2 regions of the Sphingomonas sp. SP4 genome follow, and region 1 is predicted to be linked to the other one. Evidence: riboswitches for the same ligand, from Rfam matches in the RefSeq annotation. Region 1 holds a riboswitch; the other holds the start of a gene.
What was found. A riboswitch is a leader RNA that binds a small molecule or an ion and turns the genes downstream of it on or off. The one in region 1 is predicted to bind fluoride.
Positions count from the first base shown of each region.

Region 2: linked by a shared signal. The riboswitch ahead of AC4GYV_RS12390 (hypothetical protein) and the one ahead of crcB (fluoride efflux transporter CrcB) in region 1 are both predicted to bind fluoride.

Region 1 covers NZ_JBZFLE010000001.1:959,553-967,999, reverse strand. Annotated here, with positions in the region: gene AC4GYV_RS04815 (SPOR domain-containing protein) at 1-715, shown strand, start outside; gene serB (phosphoserine phosphatase SerB) at 716-1,609, opposite strand; gene miaA (tRNA (adenosine(37)-N6)-dimethylallyltransferase MiaA) at 1,593-2,525, shown strand; gene ilvC (ketol-acid reductoisomerase) at 2,535-3,506, shown strand; gene AC4GYV_RS04795 (outer membrane beta-barrel protein) at 3,592-4,500, opposite strand; gene ppa (inorganic diphosphatase) at 4,857-5,405, opposite strand; gene crcB (fluoride efflux transporter CrcB) at 5,402-5,785, opposite strand; fluoride riboswitch at 5,809-5,870, opposite strand; gene mutL (DNA mismatch repair endonuclease MutL) at 5,902-7,677, opposite strand; gene AC4GYV_RS04775 (rod shape-determining protein) at 7,833-8,447, shown strand, end outside.
Region 2 covers NZ_JBZFLE010000002.1:612,913-621,359, reverse strand. Annotated here, with positions in the region: gene AC4GYV_RS12405 (L,D-transpeptidase family protein) at 1-1,422, shown strand, start outside; gene AC4GYV_RS12400 (PilZ domain-containing protein) at 1,425-1,943, opposite strand; gene AC4GYV_RS12395 (hypothetical protein) at 2,158-2,433, shown strand; fluoride riboswitch at 2,662-2,723, shown strand; gene AC4GYV_RS12390 (hypothetical protein) at 2,924-3,247, shown strand; gene AC4GYV_RS12385 (murein L,D-transpeptidase catalytic domain family protein) at 3,256-3,942, opposite strand; gene rpsU (30S ribosomal protein S21) at 4,471-4,677, shown strand; gene AC4GYV_RS12375 (FKBP-type peptidyl-prolyl cis-trans isomerase) at 4,695-5,195, shown strand; gene AC4GYV_RS12370 (AI-2E family transporter) at 5,197-6,288, opposite strand; gene lepB (signal peptidase I) at 6,288-7,157, opposite strand; gene acpS (holo-ACP synthase) at 7,185-7,592, opposite strand; gene AC4GYV_RS12355 (pyridoxine 5'-phosphate synthase) at 7,589-8,317, opposite strand; gene pyrE (orotate phosphoribosyltransferase) at 8,314-8,447, opposite strand, start outside.

The sequences.
Region 1 (8,447 bases):
GGGGCGCGGCGTGCCGACGAACCTCTCTGCTGCGCAAACCTGGTTCGAGCGCGCGGCTGCAAAGGGACATATCGACGCGCAGACGACGCTGGGCCTGATGCTATTCGAGAACGGTAATCGCCCGGCGGGCCTCCGCTGGCTCAAGCTGGCAGCAGATCGGGGAGAACCGCGTGCGTTGCTGATCTACGGCACCGCGCTCTTCAACGGAGATGGGATAAAAAAGGACCCAATTCTCGGCTATGCGCTGGTCAGTCGGGCGGCGGCTCAAGGACTGCCGCCGGCCCAGGCCACGCTCGATCAGCTCAACCAGATTCTGCCAGTCGAAGCGCGCAAGAAGGCTTTGGCAATTGCCATGGCAAAAGCGAAACAAGCGCCGCCGCCGAGCTCAAAGCCGGCTCGTCCTGCGCCAAAGCCAATCCAAACCGTGACGGACAAACCTGCGAAGCCAGTTGCTGCTCCCGCGCCCTCGACTGCTCCAGTCCAAACTGCGACGGGTGGCGGCTGGCGCATCCAACTTGGAGCATTCTCGCAGCGCGGGTCGGCTGAGGCGCTGTTCCGTAAGCTGTCTGGGTCTCTCGGCGGAAAGCAGCCGGCTTATGTTTCGGCCGGTCCGGTGGTCCGCCTGCAGGTCGGGCCCTACCCTAGCCGCGCAGCCGCAGCTTCCGCGTGCGCATCCCTGCATGGACAGGCTTGCTTCCCAGTAGCCGCTAAATAGTCAGCCGCGAAACCAGTCGCGCCGCCTGACGCCTTGCACCCAGAGCAAGGCGTCGAGGCCGTGATACTTGAGTTCGGCATCGGCCACTTCGGCGAGCGCCGGCTTGGCGCGAAAAGCGACGCCGAGGCCCGCCTCCTCAATCATGAGCTTGTCGTTGGCTCCGTCACCGACCGACATGACATCTTCACGACCGAGCCCCAGCTCATCCCGCGCCTCGATCAGCGATTCGCGCTTGGCCGTAGCATCTACGATCGGATCTCCAACCTCCCCGCTCAACTTCCCACCCGCGAAGACCAGCCGATTCGCTTTGACGCGGTCGAACCCCACGGCTTTGGCGACGGGCTCCGCGAACGAGAGGAAACCACCCGAGACCAGGAGGCAGCTCGCCCCTCCTGCCCTCATCGTCTGGATTAAGGTTTTGGCGCCAGCGGTGAGTTCGACACGTTCATCCAGGCATCGGCTCAGCGTGCTTTGATCCAGCCCGGCAAGCAGCCGCACCCGTTCACGAAGCGCGCCAGGGAAGTCGAGCTCACCCTGCATCGCGCGCTCGGTGATCCGCGCCACCTTCTCCTTCAGGCCCGCGTAGTCTGCGAGCTCGTCGATGCATTCCTGGCCGATGATCGTCGAATCCATGTCGGCGACGAGCAGCCTCCGCCATCGAGGCTCGTCGGCCTGAACGACCACGTCCACACGATCCAGCGCGGCAAGCGCCCAACGAGCGATCTTGAGATCGCCTGAGAAGCTCAGGTCCGCCGCGTCCCCTTCGTCGATCCAATGACGAAAGCTCGCCTTAGGATCGATCTCTCGCAGCAGTCCCAGTGCGCGGTCGATCAGCCTGTCATCCAGTCGTCCCGCTGCTATCAGCGTCGCAATCGCCATGGCTTCGAAACCCAAACCTCCTGTCGCCTTAATTGCGGGACCGACCGCGAGCGGCAAGTCGGCATTGGCGTTAGCGCTGGCTGAGCAAACAGGCGGCGTCATCGTCAATGCCGATAGTGCGCAGGTGTACCGAGACCTTCCGGTGCTGAGCGCCGCACCCAGCTTGGAAGAACGGCATCGCGCCCAGCATCGACTCTACGGGTATCTAGATGGGTCCATGGCGTGCTCCGCGGCGGACTGGGCGAGTCGAGCCCGCGAAGAGATCGCGGAGATCCATTCGAGCGGGCGCATTCCGATCCTTGCGGGCGGGACTGGCCTCTACTTGCGCACATTGCTTGAAGGTATCGCGCCCGTCCCGCCGATAGACGAGACTATTCGACAGGAGGTCCGAGCGTCCCCTGTCGCCGTGAACCGTGAGAGGCTCGTCCACCTCGATCCGGAAGCTGCGGGAAGGCTCGGTCCTACTGATACGGCGCGCATTGCACGTGCGCTCGAAGTTGCACTTTCGACGGGCCGCCGCCTGGCCCATTGGCAGCAAGAAAGAGAGGGCGGAATTGGACGGGAGATCAACCTCCGCCCGATCATCCTGCTTCCGCCAAGGGACTGGCTCTACGGCCGCTGCGACGAACGCTTTTCGCAAATGGTTCGGCAAGGCGCGATCGAAGAGGTCCAGTTGCTTCTGGCCCGCAATCTCAATCCCCACTTGCCAGTGATGAGAGGGATTGGGGTGCGCGAGCTTGCCTGCCTCCTATCGGGTGACGCAACAGTGGAAGAGGCGGTCGCGGCCGGGCAGCAAGCCACCCGGCGGTATGCCAAGCGCCAATATACGTGGTTCGCGCATCAGCCCCCAGCTGAATGGCCGCGCTTTACCGAACCCATGGAGGATGCGTCCCTACCCCGGGCGCTGGAACTGCTTTCAACAACGGCCTAGTCCACGGCCATGGAACTGCTGCGCGACGCCGATATCGATCCCTCTGCGCTAAGGGGGAAGCGCGTCGCAATTCTCGGTTACGGCAATCAGGGGCGAGCGCAGGCGCTGAACCTGCATGATAGCGGCGTCGACGTGGTGGTTGGGCTTCGCGGTGGCTCAGGAAGCATGATCGAGGCTGAGGCTGCCGGCCTCGAGACCGCCCTGCTCGAAGATGCTGTTCGATCCGCGGATGTGGTGATGATGCTGGCCCCGGATGAGATCCACGGCTCGCTCTACGCCGAGGTGGAACCGCAGTTGCGGCGAGGTGCAGCGCTGGGCTTCAGCCACGGCCTGTCAATTCGGTTTGGGTTCGTTGAGCCGCGTGGGGACCTGGATGTGTTCCTGATCGCGCCAAAAGGGCCGGGGACGGCGCTGCGATCGCTCTACCAGCAAGGCAAGGGCATGATCGCCCTTTGGGCCGTCGAGCAGGACGCAACCGGAAACGCTCGAGACATCGCCCTCGCCTATGGGAAGGCGATCGGCAGCGGTCGTGCCGGTTTGATCGCGTCGAGTTTTGCTGAAGAAGCCGAAGCCGATCTGTTCAATGAGCAGGCGGTCGTCTGGGGCGGTGTTCCGGAATTGCTGATGGCTGGCTTCGAGACGCTGGTGGGCGGCGGCATCTCGCCTGAAGTCGCTTATCTCGAATGCGTAGGTGAGCTGAAGCTAATTGCGGAGCTGATCGAGGCGCGCGGGATCGCAGGCATGCGTGAGGCGATTTCCAATACTGCGGAACTGGGTGCCACGGTCGGCGGCAAGCGTATCGTCGACCGAGGCGTGAAAGCCAGAATGGAGGCGATCCTGCAGGAAGTTCGCGCCGGACGGTTTTCAGACCAGCTGAAAGACGAAGAAGCGCAGGGCTACCCGCGCTTGCGAGCCGCCCGCGATGAAGCGCGAGCTGCAATGATCGAGCAAGTGTTCGAGCGGCTACGCTCGATCTCCTGACGCGCCTCAACAGTTCACTGAACAAAGAAAAAGGCGCTGCGGCTGAGCCGCAGCGCCTTCCCCTTTTTGCACTTACCGTTCGGCCTTAGCCGCGCTCTGGCGCCGGCGGAGGCGGCGGAGGCGGAGGCGGCGGTGCCGGGCAGGTATCCGTCGCCAGGATCACCGAACCGTCCGGGCACGTCTGCGTCGCCGGAGGCGGCGGAGGCGGCGGGGGCGGCGGAGGCGGCGGAGGCGGCGGAGCCGCGTGGTTGAAGTGGTAACCCAGCGACAGGACGCCCTGCCAACGGGTCACACCTTCGTTGTAGTGCGAGTAACGGACTTCACCGCCGGTGTAGAAACCACCGCCGAGACCGACCTGGGCACCTGCACCAAGGCGCCAGCCGTGAAGCCAGCGCGAGCTGCCGTAGTTCGGAACCGGAGTGAAATCGACGAAATCCGGATCGAAATCGGTGGCCGGATTGAGGCGATCACCGGTCTCGCTGTCGTTGAAGACAACGCTACGGTTGACCTTCAGGCTCGTGTAGCCGCCCTTGATGTAGATATTGGCGTTCGGCGACACCGAGAAGCTGACGCGAGGACCGATGTACCAGTCCCACTTCGGCTTCATCTTGTAATGAAGATCCGCGTAATAATCGACGTAATATGTTTCGTCGTCTTCATCAACAAACGGACCAGCTCCGTTGTAGATGATCTGACCCGCAAAGCTCTTCGTCAGCTTGGCAGTGCTGCCGCTCACCTCACCGTCGATGCCGACGGCAATGGAGTTGCTGACCGGGAAGTCCCAGCCCACACCGAGGCCATAGAGGAAACCGGTGTTTTCCAACCGAACTTCCTGCCCCTCGACGATTTGGCCGAGCGGTGCCTGCGGAATGTCTTCACGAATATTGTCAAAGCCGCCGAAAATCTCGACGCGAGGCCCGGTTGGGGCCTCGGCTAGAGCGGGTGTCGCAGCAAGCGCAACCGCCGTAGCGATACCAGCATATAGAGTTTTCACTAGGATCCCCTTTCGATCGAAAACTAGTGGTCGCGGCCTACACCGGCTCGCGACCGCCCGACAATGCGCTGCGGCCATTTCGCAATGATTTTCCAGACGAGCGTTGTCGAACTGCAACATTTATCAAGGAGAGTTAATTGGCGATTCTTGCCTTCCACGATCCCCGTACGGGCACGTTCGAGATGACGCGCGCTGGAACTTACGATGCGCTTCCGCAACATCGCCCATTCCCAGCAGCTTGAGCCAGATCCTGCTCCTCAGCCTCACGTGCGCGACATGGATCAGGTTGCAATCCGCCATCTCCCAACTCCTGTTTTTGGTAGGCGCCGCGGCTAGTCAGAATTCGCGTTAAAAGTTTATGCGCCCGCTCCAGCCTTCTGCTGACGGCCGCGCTCAATCGCTTCGACAACGATGCGACGGGCATCTTCCGCATTGCCCCAATGACCCACGCGCACCCACTTCTCGGCTTCCAGGTCCTTATAGTGGGTGAAGAAATGCTCGATCTGGGCAAGGACGATCGACGGCAGGTCCTGCCTCTCGCCGACATCCGAATAATAAGGGAAGGTCGAATCCACCGGCACGCAAATCAACTTCTCGTCCCCGCCGTGCTCGTCCTCCAAGTTGAGGACACCGATCGGTCGCGCACGGACCACGCAGCCAGGAACGAACGGAGAGCGAGCGATGACCAGTGCGTCCAACGGATCGCCGTCGGGCGAAAGGGTGTGCGGAACGAAGCCGTAGTTGGCGGGATAGCGCATCGGCGTGTGGAGAATACGATCGACGAACAAGGCGCCCGACTTCTTGTCGAACTCATATTTGACCGGCTCGCCGCCGACCGGGACTTCGATGATAACGTTGAGGCTCTCGGGCGGGTTATCGCCGACGGGAATCAGATCGATATTCAAGGTAATGGAATCCTGCGTTCGAAAATGGCCAGCCCAAAGAAGAAGGCTGCAATACCCGCGCCCACCGAACCGATCACATAGCCGGCCGCGAGCGCGTAGCTGTTGCGCTCGATTAGAAGAGCAGTGTCGAGTGAGAAAGTGGAAAATGTCGTGAAACCACCAAGAATTCCGGTGGTGAGGAACAGGCGGACGTGCTGCGAGATTCCCGGGCGCAGAGCGAAATAGCCTGCGAGCGCCCCCATCACGAATGATCCGACGACGTTTACGATCAAAGTGCCGTAGGGAAGATTGTAGCCTAGCAGGCGCGCGGCAGCAGTGTTGGCGCCATGACGTAATGCCCCGCCAATTCCTGCGCCGACGAAAACGAGAAGATAAAGCATGTTCCTCCTACTGCATCACGAATGAGCCTGTAGGAGCCATCAGCCGATCGGCGGTTATAAGGGAGACCCCATTCCCTGAGCTCGGCATCTAACAATGAGTCGGCGCCGATCAAGTCTCACTTGCGGCCGAAGAGTTTCTCAATCTCTGAATGGCCGAGCTTCACCCAGGTAGGCCGTCCGTGGTTGCACTGGCCGGAGCGCGGAGTGATCTCCATTTCCCGAAGCAGAGCATTCATTTCGGCGACGGACAGTATGCGTCCGGCTCGGACGGATCCGTGACAAGCGATCGTGGCCGCCACCAGGTCGAGCTTGTCGCGCAGGCTCAGGGGGCCGCCGAGTTCCGCGATTTCCGAAGAGAGGTCCGCCAACAGCTCTGCAGCATCGGTCTTGCCCAAGGCGGCCGGCACCGCACGGACGATCATCGCCATTGGGCCAAAGCGTTCCAGCTCCAGGCCCATATCCGCCAGCTCGTTGGCGGCACCTTCGAGCCGGTCGCAGTCGGTCTCCTCAAGCTCGACAACTTCGGGGATGAGCAAGGCCTGGCGCGAGATTGTGCCCCCTTCCCTCGCAGCGCGCATGCGTTCAAGCACCAGCCGCTCGTGAGCCGCATGCTGGTCGACGATGACCAGCCCGTCCTCCGCCTCGGCCACAATATAAGTTGCAGCCACCTGCCCGCGCGCAACGCCTAATGGGTAGCTGGGGACGGGCTGCGTCGCGGGCTCGGCGCGCGCCAGAGGCGCGGGCTCGAACAGGCGCTTGGCCTCCGCGACGACTGCTGGGCCCGTTGAGGGGACCGGCCAGTCTGTCGCTCCCATCACACTATTAATTGGATGGCCATTGATCGCTTCGTCGTAGGTCGCGCTCGTCGTCCACATGACCGGAGTCGCGGCTTGCTCGCGTGCGGCGCTACGCTGGCTTTCGTCGTCCAGCGCCCGGCGGAGACCGCCAACGATGAGGCCGCGCACGGCTGCGGGATCGCGGAAGCGGACTTCGGTCTTCGCCGGATGAACGTTAACGTCGACCTCTTCGAGCGGCACCTCGAGAAACAGTGCTGCGATGGGGTGGCGATCCCGGGCGACAAGGTCGCGGTACGCGGCGCGAAGCGCGCCAACGAGCAGACGATCTTTCACTGGCCGCGAGTTGACGAACAGGAACTGCTGATCAGCAATGCCGCGGTTGAAGGTCGGCAGGCTGATGACGCCGGTCAGCCGCAATCCGTCGCGGGCGCAATCGATGCCCACCCCATGCCGATCGAGTTCGTGGGCAAGCAAAGCTGCCACGCGTGCAGGTGCCTCGGACGGCTGGAGCGTCAGGATCCGCCGTCCGTCATGATCGAGCGTGAAGCTTACGTCGCTCCGCGCCATCGCGAGGCGCTTCACCGAATCGAGGCAGGCCGCATATTCCGCGCGGGGCGAGCGCAGGAATTTCCGCCGCGCCGGCACCTTGTCGAACAACCGCTCAATGCGAATGCGAGTCCCGGGCGGGAGTGCTGCAGGTCCCTCCGCTATTTTTTCACCATGATCGACTTCGATGCGCCACCCGTCGGAACCTCGCGTTCGGCTTTCAAGGATGAAGCGCGAAACGCTCGCGATCGATGGCAGGGCCTCCCCTCGGAACCCGAAGGTCGTGACTCGATCGATGGCTTCGTCCGGCAGTTTAGAGGTAGCGTGTCGCTCAAGCGCGAGCCGCATCTCCTCAGGCGCCATTCCACAGCCGTCGTCGGCCACCTCGATGAGCTCGAGTCCGCCGGCCGACAGACGTACCGCGACCTGATTCGCACCAGCGTCCAAGCTGTTTTCAATCAATTCCTTAAGCGCGCTGGCGGGCCGTTCGACGACCTCGCCAGCGGCGATGCGATTGATGAGTTCCGGCGGCAGCCTTTTTATTGACATGTTAACCATTCCTAGCCCATCGAAGGGGCGCCGGCGAAGCACTGATTTTTCGCGGAAATTCAGAGCGTATTCAACGGAAAGAGTTCAATGGGAAGTTAAGCTGCGGACAGGGTGTCCGCCGCCTTCCGGGGATTAGGCGAAAGACGGGGAAATCAATGTTCTGGACGCGCTGGTTCAAGTGGATGTCGCACGATATGGCGATCGACCTGGGGACCGCTAATACACTCGTCTATGTCAGAGGCCGCGGAATCGTCCTGAACGAGCCGTCGGTAGTCGCGATCGAAACGATCAACGGCGTCAAGAAAGTTAAGGCTGTCGGCGACGACGCCAAGCTGATGATGGGCAAGACGCCCGACCAGATCGAGGCCATCCGGCCGCTGCGCGACGGTGTCATCGCCGACATCGATGTTGCCGAGCAGATGATCAAGCACTTCATTCATAAGGTCCACGGCGGCAAGATGCGCGCCTGGCGCTTCCCGGAAATCGTGATTTGCGTTCCGTCGGGCTCGACCTCGGTCGAGCGCCGCGCGATCCGTGACGCGGCTTCCAATGCCGGCGCCAGCGCCGTTTTCCTGATCGAGGAGCCGATGGCCGCCGCGATCGGCGCGGACATGCCGGTGACACAGCCGATCGGATCGATGGTCGTCGATATCGGCGGCGGCACGACCGAAGTCGCGGTCCTCTCGCTCCGCGGTCTCGCCTACACAACCTCGGTGCGCGTCGGCGGCGACAAGATGGATGAAGCGATCAGCTCCTACGTCCGCCGCAAC
Region 2 (8,447 bases), on a different contig from region 1:
TTCTCGAAACTGTTGGTCTTCACTGCAGCGGCTGCGCTCGCCGCCGGCTCCGCAGGGGCACAGGTGAAGACGGGGCTGGCAACGCAGGTAAAGGCCGCGCCGGCTGCCAAGCCGCCGGTGGCTCAGCCGAAGGCAACGCAGCCGACGGCGACACCAGAGGCTCCGGTGCCTGGAAATCCCGACTACGCACCTGCTCAGGCGACTGGCGTGGTTCCGCCGCCCGTTGCGCCGCCTCCGCCCCTTCCGCCCGCGATCTGGGACGTCGTGAGCGCGCAGGACTTGCTCTATTACATTCAGCAGGTCGGTAAGGAGGGGTTGAACCCCGCTGACTATGAGCCGGCTGAGCTCGCTGCCGCGATTCAGACCGGCAATCCCGCGCTGATTTCACCGGTCGCGACTGACCGGTTCAACCGCCTGTCCAACGATCTTGCGCTAGGTCACGTGAGGAAGGCCGGCCGCATCGATTGGTGGGTGGTCGACAAGGATCTGGACCCGGCCAAGCAGGATGCGCTGCTGCGCAATGCGCTTGCGACGCACAGCATGCGCGCCTCGCTCGAGGGGCTTCTTCCGACCCACCCGCAATATGCGGCGCTGAAGAATGCGCTGGCGATGACTCCGGCCGATCAGACCGCGAAGATCAACCGCATCCGCCTGAACATGGACCGCTGGCGCTGGCTGCCGCGCGACCTCGGCAACAAATATATCATCGTCAATGTGCCCGGCTTCCATGCGACGCTGGTGGAAAATGGCGTGAACCGCTGGAAGCAGCGTGCCATCGCCGGCAAGCTCTCCACGCCGACGCCTCAGCTCAATGCGACCGCCGTTGGGGTGGTGCTCAATCCTGCCTGGAACGTCCCCAAGAGCATCGAACGCGAAGCTGCAGGCAAGAAGGGCTTCATCCCGATCAAGGGGCCGGGCGGCAAGGTCATGTATTGGCAGCAGCCGCCGGGACCCACCAACGCGCTGGGCCAGGTCAAGTTCGTGATGCCGAATTCCAAGGCGATCTACCTTCACGACACCAACGCGCGGAGCCGTTTCAACGATTCGACGCGCGCGCTCAGTCATGGCTGCGTCCGTACCCAGCACATCCTCGATCTCGCGACCGAACTTCTGGGAGACGACAACGGTCCTTGGACGGCGGACAAGATCCAGGCGGCGCTCGACAGCAAGAAGACCGTGCAGGCGAACTTCGTGAAGCCGCTTCCGGTCTACATCGTCTACTTCAGCTCGGCAGCGCTCGTTGACGGCACCATCGTTGACTACAAGGATCTGTACGGCCGCGATTCAAAGGCGATGGCCGCGCTCCAGATGAGGGATGGCGGTGCGAGCCTGACGGTACCGAAGGCGAAGCCTGAGGAGCAAGCTGCGGGTCAACAGCCTAAGCCCAAGCCGAAACCGGCCGGTCAAGTCGCGACCCGCTAAGGCTAGTTCCGGGGCTGGCTGGACCGATCGAGGATGATCGGGTCGATGAAGGCCAAGCCCACCATTCCGTCCTCGGTCCAACGCACGACCGCGGGCACGAGGATCCCGCCCTCGAAGCGGACATGGACCTTCGAGCCGGGAACGAGGTTGGCAACATGATCGCCCTTCACGCCGCCCTCGGAGATGTCGTGGATGGCGAAATTCGCGGGCGAACCGTCGACCAGAAGCTTCAGCTTCCGGTTCTTCGCAGGCATGCGGGGAAAGCGCCGCTGATCCGCCGTGCCGACGTTGCGCGGCCGCGGCCCCGACGTAACAGCTTCCTGAACGCCCGTTTCGGCTAGGGGCACGGCGGTTCCACAGAAGCCGCACTCTGCACTCATCCGCCCGATATACCATTGCGACCGCCCGCACCCGGGACAGTGGTTGGACTCGTTCACGCGGTAGACGATGTGATGGCCACGCTTAGCGAGCCCAGCAGCGAAGGATGGCGTCGCTCGCTCATAGACGAGAACGTCGGGCATGGTCGCGCTACTCCTCCTGCGGAGGTCATTGGCGACCTCGACAAGAAGCCTATGCTCGACACCTTGCCGAGTGGTTACCAAGTGAGTTGCCTTGTCTGTTTCGCTGATTCCGGCGGCGCGAGCGATTCGTCTCGCCTTGGTACATGCGCCGCAAGGAAGCTTGTGTGCCGATCACACGCGTGCAGCGTATCTCCTGACATCGAGGAGTTGGGCTGTGTCAGTTTTCGGTAAGCGCAAGGACGGTCCTGGTGGACGCCGATGGATTCAACGGAAGCGGGTCGGGATATCTGCCTCCGTCATCTTCGCAGGCGATGCAAAACCTGCGCTCATTGAGGATCTCTCGATTTCGGGAGCGAAGTTGCTCGGGCGGGACCTTCCAGAGGCCGGCACGGATGTGACCCTAAAGGTTGGCGCTCGCTCGCTTGCTGGCCGGATCGCCTGGGAGGCAGGAGACCATCGCGGAGTGCGCCTCGAGTTCGGCCGGGTCTGATCGCCTCGATCTAGCAGCGAATGCAACGGCCCACGGGGCGACCATGGGACCGTTGCACCAAAAGGGCACTCGGTTGATCGCCCTTCCTGAACTCTCCGGATTTGCTTTGGGGGCCAAAAGCCGGCGAGCCTTCAACTACACTAGACTCTCGATGCGCGACGAACGGGTCGCAACTGCACAAATTGTGCAATAACCCAGCCTTGATCCCTTCGTGCGCAGCTCTAAGTGCCAATTATAGGGAATGGGGTTATCCCTTTAACCGCCGAACGGCTGATCACTCCTACTTGCGCATTCGTGCGTCAGGCGGAGAATATTACTCAAAGTGCCTGCTTCATCTCTTAGCATTCAAAAACGGGAAGTATCAGCGAAGTCCAGACCGGCAGGGCTGCGTCTGGCGTTGATGACATTACGCCTTTTGGAGAATTGGCGCTCGCACCTTGGGCTCGATCATGATTCCGCACTAATCATCCTTGCGACCGCGGCGATCACCATGGAAAAGTTCACCAGGCTGGACTTCGATAAGGCGCATCAGGACGTGCGAAACCCCATGCCGCCCAAGCTACTCACCAAATGCAACGTGAGTTCGATCGCTGCGGCCACCGGCCTTAATCGGGAAACGACCCGCAGGAAGGTTCAAGCGCTACTCAATGCAGGGATGCTGCTTGCCGACGAGAAGGGGTCGATCCGGCTAAGCCCCGACTACACCTGTGCCATTCAGACGAGCCAAATGATGAGCTCGCAATTGCAAACGCTCGTGCACGCAGCGAACGGGCTGCTGAAGGATGACATCCTTCAAACCACCACCGAATCCTAGACGAGTGTTTAGGCGAGCTTTTCCGCGTAGATCATGCGGCCGCCCGCGAGCTTGCGCATCACATCGTACTGGCTCTTGCGCGACATGGCGAAGCAGCCTTCGGAGCGTCCGAGCTTGCCGTGAATCGGGATCATGTCGTCTTCGGCGTACCACGCATTGTGAATGACGATCGCGCGCGGTTCGGCATTGTAGTTCGACCAGTCGAGACCGCGGACTTTCATGGAGAGGCCGTACTTGCCGTCGTAATAGTCGCCTGTCGTGTAGGCGCCGTTTGAGCTCGCATAGGAGCCGAAATTGTTCGAGAAGCGCTCGACGAAACCGCTGTGATCGGGATCGGAACCGCGGCCGTGCGCAACGCGGTGCGATTCAACCGAACCGTCCACCAGGTTCACGACGTAGAAGCGCGGCTCGCTGGAAGGCCGCGAGAAGTCGACGATGCCGACCGAATCACGAGCCCAGATCTTGTGCTGGTCGAGCGCGGCCTTGGCCTTCGCGAAAAGCTGCGGATCGATGCCGCCCGGAGCGGTCGGGACGACCGGCTGCTGCGGCACGGTAGCGTATGGATTAGGCGCGGCAGGGTTCGGCTGCGTCGGTGCCAGAATGGGCAGAACGCTCGAACTTGCTGAAGAAGAAATGATTGCCCCGGCTGCCCCCATGGCCCCCAGACGCAATATTTCACGCCGATTCAACGTCACTACTACCCTCCCGAAACGAACGATGGTTGTAACATTCAATGAGTTAACGGTGGATAACCCATATCCCTGGTTTTCGCGTTCCACCGCGTCCCTTGGGCGTTTCATCGCAGTGCATAGACCCTCGAAGTGTCTCAGCGTCAAAATGGCTGACTTTGACACGCCCAGATTGGTCGCACTCAATGACGGACCCAATGTGCATAGCGTTAAGTATCGCGCTGATTGGCTTCGATGCCCCGCTCTAGCTGGCTAGATATGGTAAATGTACTATGTTTTTCAATGGTTTGGGCGCGAAGTGCAAACTATGTGGCGCGGAAGGTCATATTCGGAAAGGTCCACTGGAAGAGGAGTGGGCGGCCGAGAGACGAGTGGTCTTCTTCGATGGGTTGAACGGGTTTCGAACCACTGCTAAGGGGCGCCTCGCCGCCGCAGGTTGATCCTCCGGAGGCCGCTGGCGTGCCGCTAGGAAAACCTCCGCGTTTTCAGCGATTTGGGGCGGCGCGAACAAATACTAGGAGTTGACGGGACTTTATGCAGATCATCGTTCGCGACAATAATGTCGAGCAGGCGCTGCGCGCGCTCAAGAAGAAGCTGCAGCGCGAGGGCGTCTACCGCGAGATGAAGCTGCGCCGCCATTATGAGAAGCCGTCGGAGAAGCGTGCCCGTGAGCGTGCCGCTGCAATCCGCCGCGCCCGCAAGCTCGAGCGCAAGCGCGCCGAGCGCGAAGGCTCACGCTAAGCCTTAGCGACACAAAAGTGTCCGTCGCCGAAGCCGCTCACCGTCCCGCCAACTCCGGCCGGGCCGTTGCGCTTTGGCTGGCGTTCATCGTCATCATCGCCGCCGGCATCGGACTTGCCTGGCTAGGCGCTGGCTCCCTTCGTCCCGAGGTGACCGCCAGCGGCCTGCAATTCCGGACTCTGCGAGCCGGCACCGGCGAGCCGATCCAAGCCGGCGACGCTGCAATGCTCGACTATGTCGGCACATTCGATGACGGCACGGTATTCGATGCCAGCCAGAACCACGGCGGCCCGCAGCCATTCACGATGGCGGGCGTCTTCCCGGGCTTCGCCGAGGCGATGACCAAGATGCAGGAAGGCGGCCAGTACCGCTTCACCATGCCGCAGAAGCTGGCTTTCCCGAACGGACAGCGTCCCCAGGGCTTCCCGCCGAACAGCAACCTCACCTTCGAAGTGCAGGTGCAGAAGATCGTTCGTGGCGGTGCTCAGCTCATGCAGCAGATGCCCCAGCAGCGCTGACCTAAGTCGGCTCGACCACCTCCGGTCCTTCGCCTTCCTTCGCTGCCTGCTGGCGACTGAGGTCAATCAGAACGACCTTCAACGTTGCGAGGATCGGGTCGGCGAAGAGTACGCCGAGGATGCCGAACAGCGCGCCCATGAGCAGCTGCATCGCAAGTACCACCGCGGGTGCGAGATCGACCGTACGGCGGGCGATGTATGGCACGACGAAATAGCCGTCGATGTTCTGGACGAAGAAATAGACGAAGATCGCGTAGACACCCTGATGCGGCCCCGCGCTGAATCCAACGGCGACCATCAGCACGCCCGACGTGATGGCGCCGATATTCGGAATGAACGCGAGGACGCCGGTCACGAGGCCGAGCAACGCCGCCATGGGGACTCCGCCGATCGTCAGCATCGCCCAGGTAAAGAAGCCTTCGAAGATCATTCCGACGAGCCGCCCGAACAACAAGCGACGGAGCGTGAAGCCGACGTGCGCCGCAACACGGTAGAAGCCGGCGCGATGTCGAACCGGGAGCATCCATGCGATCCCACGGTCGTAGATGCGCGGCTCGGCGGCGAGGAAGATGCCGATCACGATCATCGCGATGACGCTGGTGACTGCGCCGATCGCGCTCCCGACCGCGCTGGTGAGCCGGCCAACCGATCCGAGGAGCTCTGAGCCGATGTTGCCCGGCGGGCCTTGAGGAACCAGGCCAAGCGACTCTGCGAAAACCATCAGCTTGTCGAACTGCGCGGTTACCACTTGGCGCAGGTCCTCGAACTGCGCGGCTATTGTCGTGCCCGCGAAATAAAAGACCCAACCGAGGAAGCCGAAGCCGAGGAGGCAAGTAAGGACCAGCCGCCAGGGCCGCGGGATCGGAAGGACCCGCCCGAGCAAGCGCGTGCCGCCGTCGAGAAACACGGCAAAGATCGCCCCGCCAATGATCAGCAGAAGCGGCTGCGCGAGAACGACCACGCCGACGATGAGCAGGGCCATGCCGAACCACACGGCGGCCTTCGCCATTTCTCGGCGAACGAGAGGATCGCGGAACTCCGCCGGACCCGGGCGCTCGATGTGAGGCTCAGTGGTCGGCGGACGATCCGGCATCAGCTATTTCGCAGCGAAGTCCCGGCGCGGCCGTGGCGGAGCGCCTCGAACCAGGTGAGCGGGTTCCACCACACCGTTGAGCCGTCGAGGGAGAAAGTGATGAATTCCGCGCGGCCGCCGATATTCTCCCACGGCACGGGTCCGCCGAGGCCGCCCTGCCATTCCGGCACTCGGCTGTCGGCGCTGTCATCGCGGTTGTCGCCCATCAGCCAGACATGGTTGGCCGGCACGGTGATCGGACCGAAATTGTCCTCGGTCGACTTGCCGAGCTCCACAGTCTCATAGGTCCGGCCGCTCGGAAGCGTTTCGCGCACCACAGGCACCTTGCAGTACATCTTGCCGTCCGCGCCCTTAACCCGGAAATTGTAGAGCGCTGGATCATGCTCCGATCCGCACGGCGAATTGACGTCGACCGGGAACAGGCGCTGCGTTTCCTCGCCGCGCTTCACGGCCTGACCGTTGATGTATAGCTGGCCGTCCACCATTCGGATCACGTCGCCCGGAAGGCCGATCACCCGCTTGATATAGTCTGTCCGCGTGCCCGGAGGCGTCACGATGACGATGTCGCCGCGCTCCGGCAGACGGCCGAGAAAGCGCCCCGACGTCGGCGGCAGCACGTGGAAGCTTGGGGACACCCACGACCAACCGTAAGGATATTTCGTCACCACAAGGCGATCGCCGGTGAGAAGCCCCGGCATCATAGATTCGGAGGGAATGTAGAATGGCTTGGCGACGAAGCTGTGGAAGGCGAGTACCGCAAGCAGCACCCAGGCGAGGCCGCGGATCTCTCGCCATAAAGCGGACCCCTTCTTTTCCTTGCTTTCGACGGATGGGTTTTCGTCGGCAGGAGGTGTGGCCTGTTCGTCCATGGTCACCTCCGGAATAGTATCGCTCACTCAGGGCTCCAACTTGCGGGCGGTCAGGATCACGAAAGCCTGCGCCCAGGGATGATCGTCGGTCATCGTCAAATGTATGTCGATGGCGTGGCCTTCCGGCGCAAGAGCGTCAAGCCGCGCCTTCGCGCCACCGGTGACATGTAACGTAGGTGCGCCAGACGGAAGATTAACGACGCCGATGTCCTTCATGAAAACGCCGCGCTTGAAGCCGGTACCGACGGCTTTTGAGAAAGCTTCCTTCGCAGCGAAGCGCTTGGCGAGCGTTCCGGCGATCGTGTGCGGACGCGACGCAGCTTTTTTGCGTTCAATGTCGGTGAAGACGCGATTGAGGAAGCGGTCACCGAACCGGTCGAGCGAATTCTGAATCCGCTCGATGTTGCAGAGGTCGGAGCCGAGACCGATGATCATCGCGCCGAATCCATCAGTTCGCGCATGCGACGAACGGCCACGTCCAGGCCGGTGAAAATGGCCTCCCCGATCAGGAAATGTCCGATGTTGAGCTCGGCGATCTGCGGGATCGCGGCGACTGGTACGACATTGTCGAAGGTAAGACCGTGGCCGGCGTGCGGTTCGATACCGTTCTTGATAGCCAGCGCCGCGCAGTCGCTGATCCGTTTCAACTCGGCCGCGCGCTCCTCCCCTGCCGCGTGGGCATAGCGGCCGGTGTGAAACTCAACGACTGGCGCCTCGAGCCGAACGGCTGCCGCGACTTGCTCCTCCGTCGGTTCGATGAACAGGCTGACCCGGATGTTCGCGGAGCCGAGCTTGTCGACGTAGTAAGCAAGGTGATTGTGCTGCCCAGCAGCATCCAGCCCGCCCTCAGTCGTGCGTTCCTCGCGGCGCTCCGGGACGATGCAGGCGGCGTGCGGTTTGTGGCGCAGCGCAATGTCCAGCATTTCCTCGGTCGCAGCCATTTCAAGGTTCAGCGGCAGCGCGATCTCAGCCATCAACCGATCGATGTCATCATCCGTGATGTGCCTGCGGTCTTCGCGCAGATGCGCGGTGATCCCGTGAGCGCCCGCCTCGGCAGCGATCAGTGCGGCGCGCACCGGATCCGGATGATCGCCGCCGCGCGCGTTCCGGATCGTCGCGACGTGGTCGATATTGACGCCGAGGCGGAGCTTGCCGGTCACGCGGCAGCGCGGCTCCCCGGCTTGATCGCTGGGATAGCGGCGAGCTCCGGCGGAACGGCATCGGCCTCATAGGTTGGTACGTCGATGCGGATCAGCGGGAAAAAGGGGATGCCGAGGTCAGCAGTTCCGG